Regions from separate parts of the Massilia sp. DJPM01 genome, predicted to be linked through region 2. Evidence: predicted binding sites of a transcription regulator. Region 2 holds the regulator's gene; the other holds the start of a gene.
What was found. Region 2 encodes NrdR, which represses ribonucleotide reductase genes. Its sites were predicted from a motif close to CACNANATNTNGTG; they were not measured.

Region 1 (9,880 bases), on a different contig from region 2:
TCGAAACGGGCGAGCTGCAATCGCTCGGCGCCAACGCCTTCACGCTGTCGACCCTGCTGCGCAACCAGAGCGACCTGACCCAGGCCTGGCCCAACATCGAACTGGCGCTGACCGATGGCAACGACAAGACCCTGCTGCGGCGCGTGGTCGTGCCCGCCGAATACCTGCCCAAGGGCACGGTGACGGCCAAAGGCTTCGCGGCGCGCTCCGAACAAGCCGTCAAACTGACTTTTGAAGTAAAACAGATCAAGGCATCCGGCTACCGTATCGCTATCTTCTATCCATAAGGCACATCATGACCAAGACCACGCTGATCTGCGGATCGCTCGCATTCGACAAGATCATGCAATACAACGGCCGTTTCGGCGAAACGCTGCTGGCCGACCAACTGCACAAGGTCAACGTCTCCTTCCTGGTACCGACCTTGCGCACCGAATACGGCGGCTGCTCGGCCAACATCGCCTACAACCTCAAAATGCTGGGCGGCGAGCCGCTGATCATGGCCGCGATCGGCCAGGATGGCGGCGAATACCTGGAACGCTTCGACAAGCTGGGCATCGAGACGCGCGCGATCCGCAAGATCACCCACTCGTACACCGCGCAATGCTTCGTCACGGCCGACCTCGACAACAACCAGATCAATGCCTTCCACCCGGGCGCGATGGAATTCGCGCATGAAAACAATGTCGGCGACCAGGGCGCGCTACGCGTGGCCATCATCGCGCCGGACGGGCGTGGCGGCATGCTCAAGCACGCGCGCGACTGCGCGGCGCTGAACGTGCCGTTCATGTTCGACCCGGGCCAGCAATTGCCGATGTTCAGCGGCGACGAATTGATCGAATTCATCAACCAGGCGACCTATGTGGCCGCCAACGACTACGAATTCGAGATGCTGATGGACCGTACCGGCCTGACCCTGGCCGACATTGCCGGCCGCCTGGAAGCGCTGATCGTCACGCGCGGCGAGAAGGGTTCCGAGATTTACACCGGCGGCAAGCGCCACGAGATTCCCTGTGTGCAAGCGGCGGCGGTGGTCGACCCGACCGGCTGCGGCGACGCTTACCGCGCCGGGCTGCTGTTCGGCATCACGAACGACCTCGACTGGCCAACCACCGGCCGCCTTGCGAGCCTGATGGGCGCGATCAAGATCGCGCACCAGGGTGGGCAAAACCACGTCGTCACGGCCGCCCAGATCGCCGACAAGTTCGAAGCCGAGTTCGGCTACCGCTTCTAAGTCGCAACACCGGCGCAACACCGGGGTCTGACCTCTGATTAGTAATCTTTCTAATCAGAGGTCAGACCCCGGTTGGGAAACCAGTGGCCCTACTTCAACAGTATTCGCGCGACCTGCTCCGGCGTCAGGGTCGCCGACACCACTTCGACCAGCTTGCGCTTGTTGGTCAGCCCGTGCGTGATCGTGAGCGCACTTTTCGGTACGCCCAGTTCTCCCGATAAATATTTGATCAAGGCCTCGTTGGCCTTGCCTTCGATCGGCTGCGCTTGCAGCTTGAGCTTGAGCGCGTCGTCGAGCACGCCGATCACCTCGGTCTTCTTCGCATTCGGGGTGATCTGCACCGCCAGCCGCAATGCGCCCGGCAGCGCCGAACACCAGGCCCGGCTCATCGCAGGCCGAACAGCATCTGCACCAGGATGTGCACGATCTTGAGCAGGATCATCGCCACCATCACCGACAGATCGATTCCGCCAATCGGCGGCACCACTTTGCGCAGCGGACGCAGCAAGGGGGCGTTGAGGGCCTGCACGAAGGGCGCCATCGGCGCCTGCGGGTTGACCCAGCTCAGGATGACTTCGATGAACAGCAAGCCGATGAAGCCGTACAGGATCCAGGTCAGGAAGTTGTACAGGGCCAGGATGGCCACCATCTCGAACGAGGCGCCAAAGAACAGGATCACGGACGTCGCCAGCGCCACCACCAGAAAGGCGCCGACCAGGCTGGCCCAGTCGTAGCCACCCACGCCGGGAATGATGCGCCGCATCGGCAGCACCATCCAGTCCGACAGGGCATAGATAAATTGCCCGATCTGCGACGGCGGGCGCACGCGAATCGCCTGCATCCAAAACCGCAGCAACAGGACTCCACCGAGGATGGAGGAGATGGTGTCGACAATCAACTGAACAATACTGTGCACATGCTCTCCTTAAAAAAAAACCGCTGTGTGAATCAAGTCACACAGCGGCATTTTGCCTGATCCAGGCCCAACTGCCTGTTACGGACGGCTGCTGGTCGGGAAAGGCCATGCTGCTGCTGGAGCCAACACAGTTTTCGCCGCTGGCGCTGGCGCCGGTACTGCCGCTACTGCTGGCGCAGGAGTTGCCAGCTTCGATGCCACGTCGGCTTTCGGCGCAGCTGCCTTCTTCGGCGGTCCCGCCTTCTTTACAACCGGCTTGGCTGCCGCAGCGACAGGAGCTGCCGCTGGCGCCGCTGCTGGCTTGGCTGCTGGCTTCGCCGCAGCCTTAACCGGCTTTTTTGCTGCTGGCTTAGCCGCCACCTTTTTTGCTGCTGGCTTTGCTGCTGCTTTCGCTGCTGGCTTTGCTGCTGCTTTAGTTACTGCTGGTTTTTTGGCGGTCGACGTCGCTGCTGCTTTTTTGGCGGCTGGCTTGGCTGCGGCTTTGCTGGCTGCTGGCTTCGCTGCTGCTTTTTTGGCGACAGGCTTGGCGGCCGGTTTGGCTGCGGCTTTTTTCGCTACCGGCTTGGCTGCTGGCTTCGCTGCCGACTTGGCTGCTGGCTTGGCCGACGACTTCGCTGCGGCTTTTTTCGCTGCTGGCTTCGCTGCTGCCTTCTTCGCTACCGGCTTGGCCGCGGCTTTTGCCTTGGCTGCTGGTTTGGCTGCTGGCTTGGCTGCCGCTTTTTTGGCGACTGGCTTGGCTGCTGCTTTTTTAGCGACTGGCTTGGCGGCCGGCTTGGCTGCTGCTTTTTTCGCTACCGGCTTGGCTGCCGACTTCGCTGCCGACTTGGCTGCTGGCTTGGCGGCGGTTTTCGCTGCGGCTTTTTTCGCTACTGGCTTCGCTGCTGGCTTGGCTGCGGCTTTTTTCGCTGCTGGCTTGGCTGCGGTTTTCGCTGCGGCCTTTTTCGCTGCCGGCTTGGCTGCAGGTTTGGCTGCGGCTTTCGTGGCTGGCTTGGCTGCGGCTGCTTTCGCGGCGACTTTCTTCACTGGTTTCTCGGCAGCGGCTTTCGCGACTGGTTTCTTTACTGCGGGTTTCTTAGCGGCTGTTGCCATTTGGGTTCTCCTTCATCTGCGATGGGAAAAAATCACGCTACAAGATTTAAAACCCGTCCGACCCGTAACTGGAGGTCAGGCGAATTATTCATCGGCACAAACGTGATCGTGTTTATGCTAATGAATTCGGCACCAGCTGAACTGCTGCAACTCCTCAAGTTTGCAGCGCTTCAGCTATAGTCGTTTCTGAAAACAGAGACGACGGATACGGTGTTCATGGTTCGCTGTCCACATCCAAAAGCCCACAACCGTAAAAGAAAAAGCCGCCATGCCTGAACCGGATCAGGCAGTGCGGCTTTGTCTTTTGCAGAAGTTTAAGCACATATCTGTTGAATCAGCGTCCCATTTTGATCGATGATTTTGTCGTCGCGCGCGGCTTGCATCTTCGCGTTCACGTTTTGACAAATTCAATCACGTAAAGTACACGAAAACCTTGTCAGTGCGCAACTGGCACACTGCATTTGTTTGACTTTTTTTTTCGCGTGGCGCGCGCATCGGCACGCGATCGTTGTGCGCGGCGGCGCGCCAATGCGCGCCGCGCGCCGCCGCGCGTGCTGTCGATGCGGCCCGGGCACTGCGGGCGCGCGCCCACGAGCAACGCAGACATGCCGTACCTAAAGGCGCTATGCGGCGCCGCCAAGCGCGCGCCGGCAGCGCCGGCGGCAGGCGGCGCGCGCTGCGCGCTGCGCGCAGCGACAGGCGCGGCGTCGAATGCGGCAGATGCGCGCGACGCGCGCATCGCGCGCTGTTCGTTGCTGCTGCGAGACGTATTGGCGCAAGCGCGCACGTGAATGGCGCTGCGCGCTCGCGCGCTCGCTTGAAGTAAACAGTTTGGCGCGCCGCCTTGGCGCGTGCGCTCTTGTGCCAGGTCCGGCGCCGGCATAGCATCGCTTCAGGCGCCGCGCGGCGACCACAACAAAACAAGAGACGATCGATAAACAGACTAGTCAAGTGGCTCACCATCCTCGGCATGGCATCGCTGATGGCGGCGGCGGGAGCTGCCGAACGCGGCACCAGCGAGGAAGCGGTGGCCCTGATGAAAAAGGCGATCACCTACTACAAGACGAACGGCATGGAAAAGACCGCCGCCGAGATCAACGGCAAGACCGGCCTGTTTGAAAGCAAGGACCTCTACCTGTTCATCGCGCCCGTCGCGCCAGGGCCGGTGATGGCGCACGGCGCCAATACCAAACTCGTTGGCAAGGAACTGGGCGACCTGCGCGACGTCGACGGCGTGTATTTCACGCGCCGCTTCCGCGAGGTGGCCGCCAAGGAGGGCAAGGGCTGGGTCGAGTACAAATGGCCCAACGCCAAAAGCGGCGCGCTGGAAGCGAAGAGTACCTACGTCGAGCGGGTCGACGATGTGTACTTGGCGTGCGGCGTGTACAAGCCCGGCAAGTCCTGAGACACGGGCGTGCGCGGCTCCCAAAATGAAGAAAGCTCCCACAGGGAGCTTTCAGAAGAACGCACGGCAGGGTGATCCCGCAGCGCAGCGATGCTTATTCCCAGTTCAGCGCGCCGCCGGTCTGGTACTCGGTCACGCGCGTCTCGAAGAAGTTGCGTTCCTTTTTCAGGTCGATCATCTCGCTCATCCATGGGAAGGGATTTTCCTCGTGCGCGAACAGCGCGTCCAGGCCGATCTGCTGGGCGCGGCGGTTGGCGATGAAGCGCAGGTAACCCTTGAACATGGTCGCGTTCAAACCCAGCACGCCGCGCGGCATGGTGTCTTCGGCGTACGCATACTCCAGGTCGACCGCTTGCAGGAACAGCGCCTTGATCTCTTCGCGGAACGCCGGGGTCCACAGCAGCGGGTTTTCCATCTTGATCGTGTTGATCAGGTCGATGCCGAAGTTGCAGTGCATCGATTCGTCGCGCAAGATGTACTGATATTGCTCTGCCGCACCCATCATCTTGTTCTGGCGGCCCAGCGCCAGGATCTGGGTAAAGCCCACATAGAAGAACAAGCCTTCCATCAGGCAGGCGAACACGATCAGCGATTTCAACAGCTTCTGGTCGTTTTCCACGCTGCCGGTGGTGAACGCCGGGTCGGTCAGGGTGTTAATGAACGGAATCAGGAACTCATCCTTGTCGCGGATCGACTTGACTTCGTTGTAGGCGTTGAAAATCTCGCCCTCGTCCAGGCCCAGCGACTCCACGATGTACTGGTAGGCGTGGGTGTGGATCGCTTCCTCGAACGCCTGGCGCAGCAGGTACTGGCGGCACTCGGGCGCCGTGATGTGGCGGTAGGTGCCCAGCACGATGTTGTTGGCGGCCAGCGAATCGGCGGTCACGAAGAAGCCCAGGTTGCGCTTCACCAGACGGCGCTCGTCGTCGGTCAGACCGTTGGGATTTTTCCACAACTCGATGTCGCGCTGCATGTTCACCTCTTGCGGCATCCAGTGGTTGGCGCAACCGGCCAGGTATTTGTCCCACGCCCATTTGTATTTGAACGGGACCAGCTGGTTCACATCGGTCTTGCCGTTGATGATGCGTTTGTCGTCGGCGTGCACGCGCTTGGCGACCGCTACGGCATCGGCGTCCGCTACGGCGGCGGGTTCGGCACCCGCTACGGCGGCGCTTGGCGCCACGGGGCGCGCGGCTGGCGCGCTGGCTGTTTCATCGTCCCAGGACAACATGGTGTATTCCTCTTTCGTCTGTCTTCAATTCGGTCTTGCGCGAAGCGCCGTGGCGCCCCGCCTCTTTGCCAGCGATTACTGGCAGGCTTCGCATTCCTCGAAGCCATCGTCGCCCGGACGCAGGTAGCACGCCGCGCCGTCTTCCTCGGCCGCCGCCGCTGCCGTCGCCGCCGCGCTTGCCGCCGCTGCCGCCGTGTCGGCCGCCGCACCGATTGCGTGGGCCGACATGCCGCCATCGACCGCCACCGCGTTCAGCGCGCCGGTCTTGGAGGTCGACTTCTCCATGTGGGTCGCCGCGATGGTGCGCAGGTAGTAAGTGGTCTTCAAGCCGCGCAGCCAGGCCAGCTTGTAGGTTTCGTCGAGCTTCTTGCCCGAGGCGCCAGCCATGTAGATGTTCAGCGACTGGGCCTGGTCGATCCACTTCTGGCGGCGCGACGCCGCTTCCACCAGCCAGCTCGGCGAGACTTCGAACGCCGTTGCGTAAATGTCACGCAAGTCTTGCGGGATGCGGTCGATCTTGGCCAGCGAACCGTCGAAGTATTTCAGGTCGGCGATCATGACTTCATCCCACAGGTCGCGCGCCTTGAGGTCGCGCACCAGGTAAGAATTGATCTCGGTAAATTCGCCGGACAGGTTCGACTTCACATACAGGTTCTGGAAGGTCGGTTCGATGCAGGCCGACACGCCGATGATGTTCGAAATCGTCGCGGTCGGGGCAATCGCCACGCAGTTCGAGTTGCGCATGCCGAACTGCTTGATGCGCTCGCGCACCACGGTCCAGTCCATGGCCGACGACATGTCCACTTCCAGGTAGCCGCCGCGTTCCTCGGCCAGCAGCTTGATCGAATCCTGCGGCAGGATGCCGCGCTCCCACAGCGAGCCGGCGTACGACTCGTAGCGGCCGCGCTCTTCGGCCAGCTCGGTCGAGGCCAGGTAGGCGTAGTAGCACACCGCTTCCATCGAACGGTCGGCAAATTCCACCGCCTGGTTCGACGAATACGGTACGCGCATCATGTGCAGGCAATCCTGAAAGCCCATGATACCCATTCCCACCGGACGGTGGCGCATGTTCGAGTTACGTGCTTTTTCGACGGCGTAGTAATTGATATCGATGACGTTGTCGAGCATGCGCATCGCGGTGCGCACGGTTTTCTGCAGCTTGACCGGGTCGAGCTTGCCTTCTTTCATGTGCGCCGGCAAGTTCACGGAACCCAGGTTGCAGACCGCGATTTCCGACTCGTTGGTGTTGAGGGTGATCTCGGTGCACAGGTTCGAGCTGTGGACCACGCCCACGTGTTGCTGTGGCGAACGGATGTTGCATGGATCCTTGAAGGTGATCCATGGGTGGCCGGTTTCGAACAGCATCGACAGCATCTTGCGCCACAGGTCGAGCGCGGCGATCTTCTTGAACACGCGGATCTCGCCGGCGGCAGCCTTGGCTTCGTAGCCGGTGTAGGCCGCCTCAAACGCCTTGCCGACCTTGTCGTGCAGGTCCGGCGTTTCCGATGGCGAGAACAGGGTCCAGTCGCCCTTTTCCATCACGCGCTTCATGAACAGGTCGGGAATCCAGTTGGCCGTGTTCATGTCGTGGGTGCGGCGGCGGTCGTCGCCGGTGTTCTTGCGCAGGTCCAGGAATTCTTCCACGTCCATGTGCCAGGTTTCCAGGTAGGCGCATACCGCGCCCTTGCGCTTGCCGCCCTGGTTGACCGCCACGGCGGTGTCGTTGACCACTTTCAGGAACGGCACCACGCCTTGCGACTTGCCGTTGGTTCCCTTGATGTGGGCACCCAGGGCGCGCACCGGCGTCCAGTCGTTGCCCAGGCCGCCGGCGAACTTGGCCAGCAGCGCGTTTTCCTTGATGGCGTCGTAGATGCCTTCCAGGTCGTCCGAGACGGTGGTCAGGTAGCACGACGAGAGCTGCGAGCGCAGGGTGCCGGCATTGAACAGGGTCGGGGTCGAGCTCATGAAATCAAAACTGGACAGCAGGTTGTAGAACTCGACGGCGCGCGCTTCACGGTTTTCTTCGCGCAGCGACAGGCCCATGGCCACCCGCATGTAGAACGCCTGCGGCATTTCGATGCGCACATCGCGCACGTGCAGGAAGTAGCGGTCGTACAGGGTTTGCAGGCCGATATAACCGAACTGCAAGTCACGGTCGGCAACCAGGGCCTTGGCCAGCTTGGCCAGGTCGAAGGTGGCCAGTACCGGGTCCAGCAACTCGTTTTCGATGCCCTTGGCGATGTATTTCGGGAAGTACTCTATATAGTGTGCCGCCGCCTTCGCTTGCGGGACTTCTTCGCAGAACACTTCCTTGCGGATGGTGTGCAGCAGGATGCGGGCCGTCACTTGCGAGTAAGCCGGGTCCTTTTCCATCAGCGCGCGCGCAGCCAGGATGGCGGACTTGTGCAACTCTTCGACCGGCACGCCGTCGTACAGGTTCTTCACCGTTTCGGCCAGGATGGCGTCGGCGTCGACGTGCTTTTCCAGGCCGACGCAGGCGGCGGCGATCAGGTCGCGCACCTGGTTCATGTCGAGCAGGCGGCGCTGGCCGTTCTCAAGTACGTGGATTTGCGGCGCACTCACGTCGGCCGAACCGCCCAGCGCTTCCTTCTGCAGGCGGCGCTCTTCCATGTGCTTGGCGCGGTACAGCACGTAGGCACGCGCCACGTCGTGCTCGCCCGAACGCATCAGCGACAGTTCAACCTGGTCCTGCACGTCTTCGATGTGGAAAGTGCCGCCCGATGGCTGGCGCCGGATCAGGGCCGACACCACGTTCTCGGTCAGTTGCTCGACCAGTTCGCGCACGCGCGCGGAGCCGGCGCTCTGGCCACCGTTGATGGCCAAAAAGGCCTTGGTGACGGCGATCGAGATCTTCGATGGTTCAAACGCGACGACAGCGCCGTTGCGGCGGATGATGCGATAGTCGCCGCGGGCGGCGACGGCGGCGGCGCTGGTGGACGCTGGCTGGCCAGCCGCTCCAGGTGTGATGTGCAATTGGTTGATCGAAGAATCTTGGGATGTTTGCATTGGACCTCCTGGAGCGGCGGGCTTTGGTCTGCCGCCGGTTGTTATCAAGTGGACGGCGTCATTCAACCGTCCCCAACAAATATAAAAACAAAAAAACACCCCGCCAGCCTGGATTGTCGAGGCCGGCGCCGTGAGGCGATGGTGGGTGGATTGCGCTAAAAAACTGGGCTTGCCGTGCTGCGTTATGGATGCTGAGTTATCGGTGGTAGCGCTTCAAAAACCACTATATCTAGTCGATTCATCAAATGTGGGACTAATTGTAGTGCCTCACCCGGGGAGTGGCAATAGAATTAAGTAGCAATATTTTCCTGTGCGTCGCTTGACTTTTTTGACTCAGGCCGCATGAAGGACTGCCCGGTTAGCACATACTAACGGGTGCCATTTTTTGAAGCAGCCGCCAGCGCGCGCGCCTGCCATTTCTGCGTCGCGGGGCAGCATTATAAACCGTGGCGGGAGTGGGCGCTGGAATGGGCCTGGAAGGACGCCGCCCGGCTATCTGGCCGGCCCGCGCAGGCGGGGGCCAAGTTATTTCTGCGCAGACGCGCCGCAGGCCCCAGGTGCTGGCGGCCGCACCCTACCCTTCCGGCTCCTGGATATCGAGCTTTTGCATCTGATAGCGCAGCTGGCGGAAGCTGATCCCCAGCAGCAGGGCCGCCTGGGTGCGGTTGAACTGGGTCTGGGTCAGCGCGCGCAGGATGATCTCGCGCTCGACCTGCTCCAGATAATCGGGCAAGTTGCTGGGCAACTCGGCCGGCCCGCTCACGCTCATCGGCGCAGCCACCTGCGGCGCGCCCGCCTGCAGCGGCGCCGCCACCGCCTCGGCCACCGGCGCCGGCCGTTCGGCCACGCGCGCGCCCTTGAGCGACAGGTCGCCCACTTCGATCACGCCATCGTTGGCGAACGCCAGCGCCCGTTCCAGCACGTTCTCCAGTTCGCGCACATTGCCCGGGAACGAATACGTGCTCAAGGTTTCCAGCA
Region 2 (9,880 bases):
GGGGTTTCCTTGACTGGCGTGTTGCAGGCTGAGAGCAGGGCGGCGCTCGTGACGATGACTGCTAGGCTTTTGAAATTGCGCATTGGTTGTTCTCCTGGTCGGTGTTAAAAATGACGTGAATGACGTTTGGACTTCGTTTTACTTCATGAAGGGACCCCAGTTGGGCTCCCTGATGTTTCCTGCCTGGGTTGTTAAGCGCTGCTTGACCCTTCCATCGACCGACACCACAGCCAGCGAAGTACGGCCGCCGCCTTTGGTTGCGTACATGATGTATTTGCCGTTGGGCGAAAAACTCGGTTCGGTGGCCGCATCGGCCAGGCGCAGTTCCTGGCCGCTGGCCAGGTCCATCGCATAGAGGGAATAGCCACCGTCACGCTGGGATACCCAGGCCAGGGTCTTGCCGTCCGAGGAGACGCGCGGGCTGATATTGTAACTGCCATTGAAGGTCATGCGCTGTGCATTGCCGCCGCCGACAGGCATTTTGTAGATTTGCGGGCCGCCACTGCGGTCGCTCGTGAAATAGATGGTCTGGCCGTCGGCCGAAAACTGCGGTTCGGTATCGATGCCGTTACTGTTCGAGACGCGCCGCAGGCCGCTGCCATCGATGCCCACCACGTAGACCTGGGTATGGCCGTCTTTCGACAGCGCCACCGTCAGGCGGGTGCCGTCGGGCGACCAGGATGGCGCCGAATTGCTGCCCTTTTCATTGACCACGATCTTGCGTCCGCCCGTCACCAGGTCCTGGACGTAGATGATCGGCTTGCGTTTTTCAAACGAGACGTAGGCGACCTTGGTGCCGTCCGGCGACCACGATGGCGAAATGATCGGTTCGTTCGAGCGCACCGCCACCTGCACCGCTTCGCCATCGGCATCGGCGATTTCGAGGCGGTAATCGCGCGCGCCGCGGTTTTCATTGACGTACGCGACGCGGGTGGCGAAGGCGCCCCGGCTGCCGGTCAGCTTCTCGTAAATATCGTCGGCGATCTTGTGGGCCGACAGGCGCGTGTATTTCGGCTGCGCGGCCTGGGTCAGGCTCGACAACTGGTTGGTCTTGATGGTGTCGTGCAGCTTGTAGCGCACTTCAAAGCGGCCATCGGCCAGCTTTTGCACGCTGCCCACCACCAGCGCATCGGCGCCGCGCGATTTCCACTGGCTGTAATCGATCGGCGAGGTTTCCGACAGGGTGCTGCCGGCGTCGATGATCTTGAACATGCCGCTGCGTTCGAGGTCGGCGCGGATGATGGCCGAAATCTGGGCCGGCGCCACGCCTTCTTCGGCGAAGGCGGCAACGGCGATCGGAATCTGGTTGCTGCCGACGCCGATGACTTCCACGCGCATTTGCGCGTAGGCCGACGAACCGGTGATCAGGGCCCCGGTCAGGATCAGTGTGCTGAGTTTAGTCATGGTTTTTCTGGGTTTCCTTCAATTTGAATGCCGCGGGAACTGAACGATCTACCGTACCATCTTTTTTCCGTGGCAGCGGGGACGATTTGGCAATCGCGTTTTCCACCGCCAGGTCGTACGCCGGCACGCCACTGCTTTTGATCTTCTTGACCGACTTGATTTCGCCGGTCGGCCATTGTTCGATCTGGTACACCGCTTCCGGATCGCCGGCCATGCTGGTGCTGCCCGTGTAATTCAGGTTGCTCTTGATCTTGGCACCGATCGCGCCGAAGTAGCTCGGGTCGCCTTTCGGTGCGGTTTTGTGATCGTTGTCGCCGGGGCCGCCGGGGCCGCCCGTGATGCGGCGCATTTCGGCATCGCGCAACTGGTCGAGTTTCTTCTTCTCTTCGGCCAGTTTCTTGTCCTTGGCCGCTTTGTCGGCCTTGGCCGCTTTGTCCTGGGCCAGCTTGTCGGCCAGCTTGTCCTGTTCCGCCTTGTCCTGCTCGTGCTTCTTCTGGTCGTGCTTCTTCTGCTCGGCCAATTTCTTTTGCTCGTCGAGTTTCTTCTCGTCGGCCAGTTTCTTTTGCTCGTCGCGCTTCTTCTGTTCGGCCAACTCCTTGCGGGCTTTCTCGAGCTCGCGCTTTTCCTCGGCCAGGCGCTGATCCTGCTTGAGCTTCTGTTCCTTGAGCTTCTTTTCGCGTTCGAGCGCGATGTCCGGCGGCTTGACGGCCGGCGGCTTTTCGACGGGTTTCTCGACCGCTTTCTCCACGGCCTTTTCCACCGGCTTGGGCGGCTCCACCGGTTTCACCACGCGCGGCGGTGGTGGCGGCTCGTCGGGCGCGGCCGGGCCGGCTTCACGCACTTGCATGTCCCACACTTCAGCCTCGGTCGTGGTCGGGGCGACATTCTGCCAGCTGATGCCGGCCCACAGGAACAGCAGCAAGCCGGCGTGCACCGCCAGCGCCAGCAGGATGGCCGGGGTGCGGCTCGGCTCCGGCGGAACAATGTAAGGGCCGCCAGCGTGGGCGGCGGGGGGGAGGGGCGCCATCGTCTTCACTTGGTGGCAAGGCCGACCCGGTTGATGCCCATCTTCTTCGCTTCGGAAATGAGCTGGATCACGTCGTCGTACTTGCTGTCGCGGTCGCCGGCAATCATGACCGGATACTCGGGATGCTCGCCATGCAAGCTGCGCAGGCGGCGCAGCACGGCGGCGCGGTTCGGCAGCTCCTCGGGCGCGGCGCTGTTCTTGCCGTTCACGCCGATGCTCAGGCTGGCGTTGGGCTTGAGCACGATCTGGATATAGTCGTCCGGCGGCAGCGCGGATTTCTCCGCGCTCGGCAGGTTGATCACGCTCGGACTATTGGCGGGCGGCACGACCATGAAAATGATCAGCAACACCAGCATCACGTCGATGTAGGGAACGACGTTGATTTCGGACTTGAACTTGCGTTTGCGTCCGCCGCGCAGGCTGCTGGAAAACGAGGCCATCAGTGACTCCGATCAGCGCGACTGGCGCTGCAAGATGTTCGAGAATTCTTCGACGAAGCTCTCGAAGCGGATGGCCAGGCGGTCGATATCGTGCGTGAAGCGGTTGTACGCGACCACGGCCGGAATGGCCGCGAACAGGCCGATGGCGGTCGCGATCAGCGCTTCGGCAATGCCGGGCGCAACCGCCGCCAGGGTCGCTTGCTGCACGTTGGCCAGGCCGCGGAAGGCGTTCATGATGCCCCACACGGTGCCGAGCAGGCCGATGTAGGGCGAGACCGAACCGACCGAGGCCAGGAAGTTCAGGTGCGAGTCGAGGCCGTCGAGTTCGCGCTGGAAGGCGGCGCGCATGGCGCGCCGGGCGCCATCGAGCACGGCGCCGGTATCGAGCGGATCGCGCTGGGAAGAGGCTTGCTTGCCCTTGATGAACTCGCCCATGCCGGCTTCGAAGATGCGTGCCAGCGCGCCGCTTTGCTCGCGCGTGGTGCTGGCGTTCTGGTGCAGGGTGTGCAGGTTGCCGCCGGCCCAGAAGCTGCGCTCGAACTGTTCGGTCTGCTGACGGGCGGCGCGCACGGCGAAGGCTTTGCGGAAGATATAGGTCCAGCTCATGATGGACAGGCCCAGCAAGAGTGCCATGATCAATTGCACGATCAGGTGCGCGTTACCGATCAGGGCGAGAAAGGAAAGGTCTTGGGCTGCATTCATGGGCGTTGGATTTTTCTAGGTGTGAAGTGTCAGGCGGCACGCATTTTAGCAGCGGTGGCCTCGGGCAGGGCGCGTGGACGCAGCGTTGCGGCATCGACGCAAGCAACCTTGACCCGTGCGCTGGCCAGCAAGACATCGCCGTGCCAGGCTTGCTGGAGGAACAGGACCGATGCATGCCCCAGTTTTTCTATACTCAATGTCAAGTTTAATGCATCATCGAGCCGGGCTGGCGCGTGATAGTCGATGCTGGCGTTCTTGACGACGAAGATCGCGCCTTCCTGGTCGCGCAGCGCCTGTTGGCCGACATTGGCCGCGCGCAGCCACTCGGTGCGCGCACGTTCGAAGAATTTGAGGTAATTCGCGTAAAAGACGATGCCGCCGGCATCGGTGTCTTCGTAATAGACCCGTACCGGCCAACTGAATACTGAGGGCATTTGATTTGCCATAAATGAATATCGGAAACATTTTACGCGATTTCCGGGCCATAAATGTACGCAAGCGTACATAAACATGACCCGGCGCGGGTTGGGTGGGGCACAAGTAGACGTGAGTGATAACGAAGTGCCAAGTTCTGTAACAATCGCTTACATGGGGTGTAGTTGTGTTACTTGCCGCGCCGCGTCGTGCCCGCCGAGTGCCGCCTTGGCGCGGGTAGCCGTTTCTGGCAGTGCCAGGAACGATGTGGGGGTGGAGGGGCCTCAGGTCCGCTTGATCGCAAACGGCGAAAACCCCTGGCAAGTCGGCATCATCTCGATCGTATTGATATTCATATGCGGCGGCAGGGTGGCGATCCAGAATACCGTCGCCGCGATATCCTTGGCCGTCAGCGGCACCGTGCCTTCATACACCTTGGCGGCGGCGGCCTCGTCGCCCTTGAAGCGCACGTTGGAAAACTCGGTCCCGCCGCACAATCCCGGCGCCAGGTTGGTCGCGCGCACGCCGGTCCCCGCCAGGTCGGCGCGCAGGTTGAGCGTGAACTGGTCGACAAACGCCTTGGTCGCCCCGTACACATTGCCGCCCGGGTAGGGATAGTGGCCCGCCACCGATCCCAGGTTGATGATCAGCCCGCTGCCGCGCTCGACCATGGCCGGCAGCACGGCGCGCGTCATCGTCACCAGCCCGGTGCAATTGGTCGCGATCATGGTTTCCCAGTCGGCCAGCGGGGCTTCGTGGGCCGGCTGCGTGCCGAGCGCCAGCCCGGCATTGTTGATCAGCACATCGACCTGGCGCCACGACTGCGGCAGCATCGACAAGGCTTCATTGATCGATTCCTTGCAGGTGACATCCATGACGATCGGCAAAGCCAGGTCGCCCAGTTCGGCTGCCAGGGCGTCGAGGCGGTCCTTGCGGCGCCCGCTGATCACGACCTGATGGCCGCTGTTGACGAAGGTACGCGCCATTTCGGCGCCGAAGCCGGCGGAGGCGCCGGTGATAAAAACGATCATGGTAGTGTCCTGAAGAAGTGCGAGGCTGTGCTCAATTGTAGTCGAAGTGACTGGAATGGCCGCTACCTGCCATTTAGGCAATCCCATTCCTTGCCCTAATCGGGGACTTAACTTACAATTTGGGCTCCATTATGTCTCACGTAACTGGCGAAAAGTCGCGGCGCATTGCTGCCTGGCGGCGAAAGGTGGGCATCCACCGGGGAACGTGAGATTTCATCAGCCGTTCGCCTGGGCAGCCACCGATGGAAGCGCACGATGAGGCTGCCTGTTCCATTTCCGACGGCTCCCCTCATTCGATCCTTGCAATCAGGTGCCTCGCACTCTTATCGATTGGAGTTTTTTCATGTTTTCAAAAGAACACACGCTGGCCCATGTTGACCCGGAACTGTGGGGTGCAATCCAGAAGGAAAACGCACGCCAGCAAGATCACATCGAACTGATCGCGTCCGAAAACTACACCTCGCCAGCGGTCATGCAAGCCCAGGGCTCGCAGCTGACCAACAAGTATGCCGAAGGCTATCCGGGCAAGCGCTACTACGGCGGCTGCGAATTCGTCGACGTCGCGGAACAACTGGCGATCGACCGTGTCAAACAACTGTTCGGCGCCGAAGCGGCCAACGTGCAGCCGAACTCCGGCTCCCAGGCCAACCAGGGCGTGTTCTTCGCCATGCTCAAGCCGGGCGACACCATCATGGGCATGTCGCTGGCCGAAGGCGGCCACCTGACCCACGGCATGGCGCTGAACATGTCGGGCAAGTGGTTCAATGTGGTGTCCTACGGCCTGACCGAACAGGAAGACATCGACTACGAGGCCATGGAGCGTCTTGCGCATGAGCACAAGCCAAAAATGATCATCGCCGGCGCCTCGGCGTTCTCGCTCAAGATCGATTTCGAGCGCTTCGCCAAGGTAGCCAAGGCCGTGGGCGCGTACTTCATGGTCGACATGGCGCACTACGCCGGCCTGATCGCCGCCGGTGTGTACCCGAACCCGGTACCGCACGCCGACTTCGTCACCTCGACCACGCACAAATCGCTGCGCGGCCCGCGCGGCGGCATCATCCTGATGAAGGCCGAGCACGAAAAGGCCATCAATTCGGCGATCTTCCCCGGCATCCAGGGCGGCCCGCTGATGCACGTGATTGCCGGCAAGGCGGTCGCCTTCAAGGAAGCGCTGGAGCCCTCGTTCACCGAATACCAGAAGCAGGTTGTCAAGAACGCCGACGCGCTGGCCAAGGCGCTGATCGCGCGCGGCCTGCGCATCGTGTCCGGCCGCACCGAATCGCACGTGATGCTGGTCGACCTGCGCGCCAAGAACCTGACCGGCAAGGAAGCCGAAGCCTTGCTGGGCGCCGCCCACATGACCTGCAACAAGAACGGCATCCCGAACGATCCGCAAAAACCGTTCGTCACTTCCGGCATCCGCCTCGGCAGCCCGGCCTTCACCACGCGCGGCTTCAAGGAAGAAGATGCGACCACGGTCGGCAACCTGATCGCGGACATCCTCGACAACCCGAATGATGCCGCCGTGGTCGAACGGGTCAAGGCCGAAGTCAAGAAGCTGACCGACAAGTACCCGGTTTACGCGGCTTGATGTAAGCTCACGTCCTTTCACAGCAAGCCCGGCGCCCCATGAAATGTCCTTTCTGTCAGCATGAAGACACGCAAGTGCTCGATACGCGTGTATCCGAGGAGGGCGATTCGATCCGGCGCCGGCGCCGCTGCGTCAAGTGCGACAAGCGCTTCACAACCTATGAGCGGATCGAATTGTCGATGCCGATCATGGTCAAGAAAAACGGCAGCCGCACCGAGTACGCCTCGGGCAAGCTGCGCGGCAGCCTGATGCTGGCGCTGCGCAAGCGGCCGGTGTCGGCCGAAGCGATCGACAGCGCAGTCGCCTCGATCGAGGAAAAACTGCTCACCAGCGGACAGCGCGAGGTCGATACCGGCCACGTGGGCGAGCTGGTCATGCAGGAACTGAAACGCCTCGACAAGATCGCCTACATCCGCTTCGCGTCCGTGTATAAAAACTTCGAAGACCTGGCCGAGTTCCAGGAAGCCATTGCCGAAGTAGGCCACGAGCGCAAACCACGCAAATAGTTCGGCTCACACGCTTGAGGCAGGCCATGCGCGTTTGCACCCACCGCTGTTAACGTAGCTCCCAAGCGATCCAGATCACCCGTCCACGCAACCGTGCAGCCCTGCCTGCCGGGCCGCGGCGTCATGACCGGACGTGTCTGTTCAACGTTGCGGGGGAGTCATGCGCTTACTGCGAAAACCTGTCGCCGGCGGATTCACGCTGACCGAAGTGCTGGTGGCGGTACTGCTGCTCGCCGTCGGCATCCTGGGCGCGCTCGGCCTCCAGGTCGCGGCGCTGCGTACGCGCCAGGGAATCAGTCTCATGTCGCGCGGGGTGCAACTGGCCACCAGCCTGGCCGAACGCATGCAGGCCAATGCCGGCCAGATGCGGCGCGACGATCTCGGCAACCCCTACCTGCAACTGCGCTACGATGCGGCGGACGGCACGCCGCCGCCCGCGCCCGCCGGCTGCTACGGCGCGGGCTCGTGCAGCAGCGCCCAGCTGGCCCAGTTCGACATCGCCGACACGGTGGCCGCGCTGCACGCGGGTTTCCCCGGTGGCCGCATCGCGGTCTGCCGCGACGCCACCGTGTGGGATGACGGGCGCCGGGCATTGGCCTGGGAGTGCGCCGGCGCGCCCGGCGCGCCCGTGGTGATCAAGCTCGGCTGGCGCGCCAGGCGGGCCGACGGCGCCGCCGATGCCGCCCCCGGCGCACCATCGGCGCCTGCCGTGGCGCTGATGCTCGGCACGGGTGCGCCATGAGCGCACATGCGGCGTTGCGGCGCGGATGGCGCCAGGCCGGCCTGACCCTGGTGGAATTGCTGGTCGCGCTGCTGCTCGGCCTGCTTGTTTCACTGGCTGCGGCTTCCGTGCTGGTGTCGGCCCAGACCGGCTACGCCGCCCAGGACGACCTGGCGCGGGTGGACGACGCCGGCCGCTTTGCGCTGGACGCCATCGAACGCGCGGCGCGCCAGGGCGCTTTTGTCGACCTCGACCGTGAAGACGCGCCGCCGTCGCCGGCCAGCGCCGCCGCCCGCATCGGCGGACTGGACGACCATGGGCTTGGCGGCGGGGCCGGCATCGCCGGTGCGCGCCCGGGCGGCATCAACGGCAGCGACGTGCTGGCGCTGCGTTTCGACGGCGTGGGCGAGGGCGCCGAGGGCGATGCCAGCATGCTCAGTTGCGCCGGCTTCGGCGTGGGTGCCGGCAGCGAAGGCTGGAGCATTTTCTACGTCGCGCCGGCGGCGGGTGGCGCGGCTGAACTGCGCTGCAAATACCGGGGGCAGAACAACTGGCGCAGCGATGCGCTGGTGGCGGGCGTCGACACGTTCCAGGTGCTGTACGGCCTCGACACCGACGCGCCGGCCGATGGCTTGCCCAACCAGTATCTCAGCGCCGGCGCCGTCAACGCGCTCGACGCCGCCCTGGCGCTCGATGGCGCCAGTCCGGCCGAGCGCGAGCAAGACTTGCGCCGTAAAACCCACTGGAAGCGGGTGGCCAGCATCAAGGTGGCGCTGCTGCTGCACGGTGCCCGGCGCGGCGCGCCCGAGCGCGAGTCCCAGGCGTTCGACCTGTTCGGTGCCGGCTACGGCGGCGCAGCCGATCCCGGTACCCGGCCCGATGAAGCGCGCATGCCGCCTGCGTTGCGCTGGCGCGAACGGCGCAGCTTCGCCACCACCATCGTGCTGCGCAATGCGGCCCTGTGAGCCACCATGCCCCGCGCTCCCTGTCCTTCCGCCCGCCATGGTGGCGCCGTCATGCTGACGGCCCTGTTCGTGCTGCTGGCGCTGATGATCATCGGCGTGTCCGCCGCCCGCAGCGCGCTCGACGGCGAAAAATCCGCCCGCCACGAACGCGACCGGCACATCGCCTTCCAGGCAGCCGAGTCGGCGCTGGCCGATGCCGAGTACGATATCGAAGGCGGCAGCGATCCCCTGTCGGCGCGCGCGGCGCTGTTTGCCCGCGGCAGCGCGCTCGGCTTCGTTGACGGCTGCGGGGCCGAAGCCGAGGTCAACGCCGGCCTGTGCCGGCACGTGCCCGGGCAGCCGGCGTGGCAAAACGTCGATCTGTCGGGCAATGACGGGCCGCTGCCGGGCGGGGTCGGATACGGCCGCTTCACGGGCGCGCAGCTGCCGTCGGGCAAAGGCACGCTGCCGCTGAAATTGCCGCGCTACCTGATCGAACTGTTGCCGCACACCCAGGCCGGCGCCGACGCCGCCCGTCCGCCGGCCAACTTCTACCGCATCACTGCCGTCGGCTTCGGCGCGCTCGACGCCACCCGGGTAGTGCTGCAATCGTTCTACCTCAAGGATGCGGCGGAGGAGGCGCCATGAGGCCGCTGCCTGCCTGCCTTCGCCATCTGCTGGCACTCGTGCTCGTCTGCGGCGCCTGCCTGGCATCGGCCGCGCCGCCGCTGGTGCTGCCCGACGGCGTGCTCGGCGCGCCCGGCCGCTTGCCGCCCAACCTGCTGCTCAACCTGTCGCTCACGTTCGAGGATGCCGGCGCGGCTTACCGTGGCGAGTATGCGGAAGGGCTAGCCTATCCTGGCTACTTCAACCCGCGCCTGTGCTACCAGTACCCGAGCAAAGCGCGTTCGCGCTCAGTGCGCGAGCCCGACCTGGACGAGCGCCAGGGATATTTTTCGCCCATGGGGCAGGCCGATGCGCAGCACGGCTGCGGCGGCGCCGGGTTCAGCGGCAATCTGCTCAACTGGGCCACGGCATCCACCCTCGACCTCGTGCGGCTGGGCCTGACTGGCGGCGACCGCGTCGTCGACGAGCCCGGC

Region 1: the regulator NrdR is predicted to act here: its motif matches at 9,124-9,137, upstream of PO883_RS05785 (ribonucleoside-diphosphate reductase subunit alpha).

The regions. Positions count from the first base shown of each region.
Region 1 is NZ_JAQOZV010000005.1:172,571-182,450, reverse strand. Features, by position in the region: gene PO883_RS35050 (DUF3426 domain-containing protein) at 1-287, shown strand, start outside; gene PO883_RS05820 (carbohydrate kinase family protein) at 296-1,234, shown strand; gene PO883_RS05815 (DUF167 domain-containing protein) at 1,324-1,623, opposite strand; gene PO883_RS05810 (YggT family protein) at 1,620-2,150, opposite strand; gene PO883_RS35045 (hypothetical protein) at 2,258-2,479, shown strand; gene PO883_RS35040 (hypothetical protein) at 2,452-3,345, shown strand; gene PO883_RS05800 (hypothetical protein) at 3,845-4,030, shown strand; gene PO883_RS05795 (cache domain-containing protein) at 4,210-4,644, shown strand; gene PO883_RS05790 (ribonucleotide-diphosphate reductase subunit beta) at 4,739-5,875, opposite strand; gene PO883_RS05785 (ribonucleoside-diphosphate reductase subunit alpha) at 5,951-8,902, opposite strand; gene PO883_RS05780 (sigma-54 dependent transcriptional regulator) at 9,477-9,880, opposite strand, start outside.
Region 2 is NZ_JAQOZV010000008.1:66,052-75,931, reverse strand. Features, by position in the region: gene pal (peptidoglycan-associated lipoprotein Pal) at 1-83, opposite strand, end outside; gene tolB (Tol-Pal system beta propeller repeat protein TolB) at 139-1,404, opposite strand; gene tolA (cell envelope integrity protein TolA) at 1,397-2,431, opposite strand; gene PO883_RS07835 (ExbD/TolR family protein) at 2,437-2,871, opposite strand; gene tolQ (protein TolQ) at 2,884-3,573, opposite strand; gene ybgC (tol-pal system-associated acyl-CoA thioesterase) at 3,603-4,007, opposite strand; gene PO883_RS07820 (SDR family oxidoreductase) at 4,272-5,018, opposite strand; ZMP/ZTP riboswitch at 5,149-5,259, shown strand; gene glyA (serine hydroxymethyltransferase) at 5,362-6,609, shown strand; gene nrdR (transcriptional regulator NrdR) at 6,648-7,115, shown strand; gene pilV (type IV pilus modification protein PilV) at 7,276-7,857, shown strand; gene PO883_RS07800 (PilW family protein) at 7,854-8,801, shown strand; gene PO883_RS07795 (PilX N-terminal domain-containing pilus assembly protein) at 8,853-9,428, shown strand; gene PO883_RS07790 (pilus assembly protein) at 9,425-9,880, shown strand, end outside.